DNA from 3 places in the Bradyrhizobium sp. BLXBL-03 genome. Region 3 is predicted to be linked to each of the others. Evidence: riboswitches for the same ligand, from Rfam matches in the RefSeq annotation. Region 3 holds a riboswitch; each other region holds the start of a gene.
What was found. A riboswitch is a leader RNA that binds a small molecule or an ion and turns the genes downstream of it on or off. The one in region 3 is predicted to bind cobalamin.

Region 1: it holds a riboswitch for cobalamin, as region 3 does, so the genes downstream of both, ACNJX9_RS26550 (DUF1636 family protein) here and metE (5-methyltetrahydropteroyltriglutamate--homocysteine S-methyltransferase) in region 3, are expected to answer to the same signal.
Region 2: it holds a riboswitch for cobalamin, as region 3 does, so the genes downstream of both, ACNJX9_RS26470 (TonB-dependent receptor) here and metE (5-methyltetrahydropteroyltriglutamate--homocysteine S-methyltransferase) in region 3, are expected to answer to the same signal.

What each region holds. Positions count from the first base shown of each region.
Region 1 is NZ_CP182470.1:5,503,936-5,506,192, forward strand. It holds gene cobW (cobalamin biosynthesis protein CobW) at 1-361, opposite strand, end outside; gene ACNJX9_RS26550 (DUF1636 family protein) at 358-732, opposite strand; cobalamin riboswitch at 829-1,048, opposite strand; gene cobO (cob(I)yrinic acid a,c-diamide adenosyltransferase) at 1,088-1,723, shown strand; gene ACNJX9_RS26560 (cobyric acid synthase) at 1,729-2,257, shown strand, end outside.
Region 2 is NZ_CP182470.1:5,487,424-5,489,680, reverse strand. It holds gene ACNJX9_RS26475 (histidine phosphatase family protein) at 1-486, opposite strand, end outside; cobalamin riboswitch at 559-776, shown strand; gene ACNJX9_RS26470 (TonB-dependent receptor) at 893-2,257, shown strand, end outside.
Region 3 is NZ_CP182470.1:6,945,801-6,948,057, forward strand. It holds gene ACNJX9_RS33125 (TauD/TfdA dioxygenase family protein) at 1-313, opposite strand, end outside; cobalamin riboswitch at 1,041-1,265, shown strand; gene metE (5-methyltetrahydropteroyltriglutamate--homocysteine S-methyltransferase) at 1,372-2,257, shown strand, end outside.

The DNA of each region.
Region 1 (2,257 bases), 1.4 Mb from region 3:
TTTCCGGCCAATCGAAAGCCTTGAGCAGCGGTTTTGGCAGCGCCAGCCCCGAGGTCTCGATCAGGATGTGATCGGGCCGCACGGGGCGCGCCAGCAGCTGCTCCATGGTCGGAATGAAATCGTCGGCGACGGTGCAGCAGATGCAGCCATTGGCGAGCTCGACGATGTTCTCTTCCGGGCAATTCGCGTCGGCACAGGATTTCAGGATCTCGCCATCCACGCCCTCGCTGCCGAACTCGTTGACGAGCACGGCGAGCTTCTTCCCGCCCGCATTGCTGAGCAAATGCTGGATCAGCGTGGTCTTGCCGGAGCCGAGAAAACCCGTGACCACGGTCACAGGGACTTTTGCGAGCGAGTTCATTCGGCGGCCTCCGGCAACACGGCGATAGGGGGGATGCGGGCAAGCGACTGCTTGCGGAAGATTTCGGGCCGGCTGCGCCAGGGCACGAGACCATCGGGCGCGGCGGCATAGGCGGCGGCGCCGGCGACGACTTCCTGCGCGTTGGCATCCGTCAGGCGGCCATAGACATACGACCAGCGGCCGGGCGCGCTGAGTGCGACCGAGCAGCCCTGGCTGCATGCCGACAGGCATTCGACGGGAACCACGGTCACACCCTCGGGCACGCCGGCTTCGAGGATCGCACCATGCAGGCGCTTGCCGGGCGTGACCTCGCCCTCGCCCAGCGTCTGGCCGGCGCGGCAGGTGATGCAGACATGCAGTGTGACAGTCATCGCCTCTTCCAGAAGTATCAGCGGGAGGCGAAGAGGCCCACGGACCATCCTTGCGAAGGCCCGTTTCCCCGTCGCGGAACACCCCGTCCGCCGGTCCACAAATCGTCCGCGCTGGCAGGTCTCCCGGCTTGCGGAGCAGGGTTTCCCCTTCGATCCCCGCCTTCCCGATCCCTTCAGGGGATCAGTGGCTTTGGGCATCTCTCCGGTCACGGTCGCGGGGGCGGCTGCATTTTGGACCCAAATCTTGCCGATTCGGACCCTATCGCATTCCCTCTTCGCCTGTCATAGGACAGGAACCAACGCCGGAGCACCATTTGCCCCCGGCCGCCTCTTGTCAAGCCGAAGGACCGATCCGATGACGAGCGAGCCGGAGACCGAAACGGCAGATGAAACCGACGCCAAGCACGCCGCCAAGATGGCGAAGATCAAGGTCGCCCGCGACAAGATCATGGCGACCAAGAGCGGAGAAAAGGGCCTCATCATCGTCCACACCGGCGCCGGCAAGGGCAAGTCGTCCTCCGCCTTCGGCATGATCGTGCGCTGTGTCGCCCATGGCCTGCCCTGCGCGGTGGTGCAGTTCATCAAGGGCGCCTGGGATACCGGCGAGCGGCGCCTGCTCACCGGCCATTTCGGCGAGCTCTGCCAGTTCCACGCCATGGGCGAAGGCTTCACCTGGGAGACGCAGGACCGCGCCCGCGACATCGCGGCGGCGCGCGCCGGCTGGGAGAAGGCGAAGGAGCTGATTCTCAATGAGAGCCTGCGCATGGTCGTGCTCGACGAGATCAACATCGCGCTGCGCTACGACTATCTCGACATCGCAGAGGTCGTCGATTTCCTCAAGACGTCGAGGCCGCCGATGACGCATGTCGTGCTCACGGGACGCAATGCCAAGGACGAGCTGATCGAGACCGCCGATCTCGTCACCGAGATGACGCTGGTGAAGCATCCGTTCCGCTCCGGCATCAAGGCGCAGCCCGGCGTCGAGTTCTGAAGTCGATGGCACGCGCGCTGATGATCCAGGGGGCCGGCTCGGACGTGGGCAAATCGCTCATCGTCGCCGGCCTCGCGCGCGCCTTCACGCGCCGCGGTTTGCGTGTGCTCCCCTTCAAACCGCAGAACATGTCGAACAATGCCGCCGTCACCGTCGACGGCGGCGAGATCGGCCGCGCCCAGGCATTGCAGGCGCTCGCGGCCGGCGTCGAGCCGCACACCGACATGAACCCGGTGCTGCTCAAGCCCGAGACCGATGTCGGTGCGCAGGTGATCGTGCAGGGAAAGCGCATCGCGACCGCACGCGCGCGCGAATATGCGGCGATGAAGCCCTCCTTGATGGGCGCAGTGCTTGAGAGCTTTGGGCGGTTGAAGGCGCGCGCTGATCTGGTGCTGGTTGAAGGTGCCGGCAGCCCGGCCGAAGTGAATTTGCGCAAGGCCGACATTGCCAATATGGGCTTTGCCCGCAAGGCCGACGTGCCGGTGGTTCTGGTCGGCGACATCGACCGCGGCGGCGTCATCGCGCAGCTCGTCG
Region 2 (2,257 bases), 1.5 Mb from region 3:
GCGCAAGGCGGCATCCGGCGTCAGGTCGAGCGCGATGCACAGCGCGGCGCGGATCGTGCCGGAATGCACAATCAGCGCCGCCGGACCCGCGCCGACCCGCGCGAGGCCCAGCCGGACGCGGGCGACCTGATCTTCAAAGCTTTCACCGCCCGGTGGTCTCTGATGCGCAGGGTCGTTCCAGAACTGCGCATAGGCCTCGCCACCGCTGCTGGCGAGCTCGTCGTGCCGCCGGCCGGTCCAGTCGCCGAAGTCCTGCTCGCCAAACTCGTGGACCAGTTCTGGTTCGAGCCCCAGCGCGCGCGCCGTCTCGATCGTGCGCCGCGCAGGGCTGGCATAGCTCGCAGCATCGTGTGGCAAGCGCGACCGCAGCACCTCCAGTTGCGCGCGATCGGTCAGGTCCGCCGCTGCATCGGCCGCGTGGATCGTCCCTTTGACGCCGTCGACGGGCGCATGTCGGATCAGCCAGAGGAAGGTCGCGCCTTCCATGTCAATCTCCGGGGAAGTTGGTGGCTGTGGCAATATCGCCGCGTCTTGCACATTGACTCCGTCTTGGTCGTAATCCTAGATGCTGGCGACGGTTTCCCCGAGAGGGGATGAAAAGGGAATGCGGTGCGGGGACAGTGTCGTAAGGACATCGTCCCCAATGCCGTAGCTGCCCCCGCAACTGTAAGCGGTGAATCCTTCGTCTTTAAAGCCACTGGGCCCTCGGTCCCGGGAAGGCGACGAAGCGGTCACGACCCGCGAGCCAGGAGACCTGCCGTCAGCCGTGGTCACACGCGAAGATGTCGGTCGGGGAGTACAGACATCAGGCTTCATCGGAAGGCTTAGTGCCTGATGATGGGACCTTGGTTCGCGGTGACGTGCCACTGACGTCACTCCGAGGTCCAGGACCGTGTTTACCAGCCGTATTGTACGACCACGCCGCATTTTGCTGGCGTCTGCCGCTCTGACATCTCTTGCAGTTGTCGATATGTCCGCCGCTTTGGCGCAGCAGGCCCGCGAGACGCTGCCGGCTGTGGAGGTGTCGCCCCCGCAATCCCGCAAGCGGGTCAAGCCGGCCGCCCGGGACGCGGCAGGCGCCCGCCGCGCGACAGCGCGCAAGCCGGCCGCGGCGGAGGTCGCGCCAAGACCGGTCGTGACGAACAATGCGGCGCCGACGCCGCTCAACAGCAATGCGGTTGCCGAAAGCGCCTCGCGCCTCGGCCTGACGGTGCGACAGACACCCGCAACGGTCGAAGTCATCTCCGCCGAGACCATGCGCGAGCAGGGCTACCGCACCGTCTCCGATGTCGCGCAAGGCGCGGTTGGCGTCACCGCCGGCGACAATCCCGCCGAGCCTTCAGCCTTCTCGATGCGCGGCTTCACCAACAGCCAGATCAACACGCTCTACAACGGCATCAAGATCGGCCCGCAGAACATGACCTCGCGGATCATGGACACCGCCAATCTCGAAGCCGTGGAAATCCTCAAAGGCCCGGCCTCGCTGATCTCGGGCGAGGGCGCCGCCGGCGGCGCGATCAATTTCGTTACCAAGCAGCCGCACACGGGGCCGATCCGGAACGAAGCGGACTTCTCCTGGGACTCGTTGAACTCTTTCCGCGCGCATTACGGCTCGGGCGGCAGCACCAATGTGCAGGGGCTGGACTACCGTTTCGACTTGAGCCGCTCCACGCTTAACGGCTTTGCCGACGATACCAGCACCAGGACGTTCGATGTGTCTGGCCAGCTCAATTACCGCATCTCGGACAGCCTCAAGGTTTGGGGCGCGATCGAATATCGCGAGGATCGCGGACGGGCCTATTGGGGCGCGCCCCTGGTGCCCGTGGCCTTCAGCGGCTCGCACGCGACGGCAGGCATCGTCTCGGGCACTTATATCTCGAACTTCAACGGGACCAATCTTGGCCCTGTGACCATCGACGATCGCACCTTCAACACCAACTACAACGTTCTCGACAACCGCAACGTGGCTCAGGAGGTGTGGCTCCGCGGCGGCTTCGAGCTGGGGCTCGCGCCCGACCTCACCTTGAAGAGTCAGGCCTATGCCTACGGCGCGGAGCGCTCCTGGCTCAACAACGAGGTTGAGGCGTTCAACACAACGACGAATAGGGTCGATCGCAGCCGCTTCTATGTCGCGCACAGCCAGCGTCTGGTCGGCAATATCACCGACCTGACGTGGGATGCTGATATCGCGGGCCTCGAAAATCGTCTCGTCACGACCTTTTCGTCGAGCTATCTCGATTTCGTCCGGCCGGGCGCG
Region 3 (2,257 bases):
CGGCCCGGCTACCGGCGCGAGCTGAATCAAGCTCGATGATCGACGCCGTTCCGTTAATCGCACCGAGCGTCGGATGACGTGCCAGCTTTCCGAAACGAACGGCAAAGCGCTCCTGCTCCGCATCATCAAGGTGCTCCTGTTGGCGAAAGAAGATAACCTTGTGCTCCAACAATAGCTCATTGATCGAGGCGATCGTCTGCTCCGGCAAATCGCCCGACAGCTTAATATTTCGGATTTCCGCACCGATGCGCGCTGCCCGTTTGATGATATCCGCGCAAGGAATGACATTGTTCGACAAGACCGTTGCAGTCATGGCTCCGGCGCCTCCAATTTTGCGGTTGCCACGGGATCACATTATTCAACTCGAAAGAGCGACGAACGCCAAATGGGGCTGCATGGCGGGATCCTTCATAGCCCGTGATGCAGCGGCGAGCCCTTGCTTGAGCTCTTCACGCGATCTCGGGTAGGTTAGTTCGGCGTTCGCGAAGGTCTTGATTTAAAATTGACCATTACGTCAGTTCGATCAATTGCCAGCATTGGTAGTTGACCGAGGCGAGAGCTCCGCAGTTCGCTGAGTGATTGATATTTCGTCCACTACCGAGTGAATTTGAAAAAGGCAATGAGAGCGGCTTTGTGATCGACTTAGAGGGGCGGTCTAAGCGATCCAGATTGCCGCGCTAAAGAGTCGCAGCGGTGACACCGAAGCGGAACTACCCAAAAAGCACTCCATTGCTCTCCATGCGCAATGTCTAGAAAAGGTCGGCGATAAGGAAACGCTGGTCAAGGTTCTTAACCCTTTGTCGAGTTGTGCGTTTTGTGTGGCGTGGTTTCACAGCAGCGGCGTTTCCCAGGCCCGGGCTACTCGATAATCACTAGCCGATACGAGCGTCGTGTGACCAACAACAGCGCGATTGCAAGCGTTGGTATTACGGCCAACCTCGTCGATCACATGCAAGCGCCCCGAGCCTGATACTACGATTGCTCCGGGGAGCTCGACGCGTCTATTGGCATCTCCGGGTTGACGAACCGCTTGCGTTGCAGATAATCGCAGGCGTCGAGGTTCTCTAGATCTAGCTTGATCTGGAGCTAAGAGGGAAGCCGGTGCGCTTTCGATTCGTTCAGGATCAAAGCAATGCCGGCGCTGCCCCCGCAACTGTAAGCGGCGAGCCCGTATCCAAACGCGTCACTGAAGCAAACGCTTCGGGAAGGCCGGATGCAGGCGATGACCCGCGAGCCAGGAGACCTGCCCCGACAACATAATCGTCCACGGGCGGGGTGTCCGGTGGTACGCCTAGCAGCAGGCCTCGCTTTGGCGGCCTTCCTGCCTGCGTTCCGCCATGGCCTTTGCCCCCACACAATGGGGATAAAGCTATGTCTCTTCTCTCACTTCCTGTCGCGACCCTCGGCATGCCGCGTATTGGGCCACGCCGTGAGCTCAAGCTGGCGCTCGAAGGCTACTGGGCTGGCAAGATCAGCGATCAGCAGCTCCTTGAAGCTGCAGCCGGTCTTCGTGTCGCCAATTGGGCACGTCAGAATCTGTTGGGCGTCACTATCATCCCGTCTAATGACTTTTCACTGTATGACCAGATTCTCGACACGAGCGTCACGGTCGGCGCCATTCCTGAGGCGTATGGCTGGGAGAGTGGTCCCGTCTCGCTGAAGACCTATTTCACCATGGCGCGGGGCTCGCAAGACCAGGACCGAGAGGCGAGCTGGGCTCACACCGGTCAAGGCCTTGGCGCCTCTGCGCAGGAGATGACTAAGTGGTTCGATACCAATTACCACTACATGGTACCAGAATTCCATAAAGGACAGACCTTCAAGCTCTCTTCCCGCAAGCCGATCGAGGAATATGAGGAGGCGAAAGCCCTCGGCTATCAGACGCGTCCTGTCTTGGTGGGACCAGTCACCTTCTTGAAACTAGGCAAGAGCGTCGATCCAGCGTTTGATCCGATTTCGCTGCTCGATAGCCTCGTGCCCGTCTATGTCGAAGTTCTTAAAGAACTGGCGAAACGTGGAGCCGAGTGGGTCCAGCTTGATGAGCCCTATCTGGTGCTTGATCTGGACGAAACCACGCGGAATGGACTCCAGCGCGCCTACGGGCGTCTCGCCGAGGAGGTGCCTGGCATCAAGGTCATGCTTGCAACTTACTTCGGAGCAATCGGCGACAATTTGGCGACCGCTCTGAAGCTGCCGTTGGCCGGACTGCACGTCGATCTTGTTCGCGCTCCGGAGCAATTGAGGCAGATTGAATACG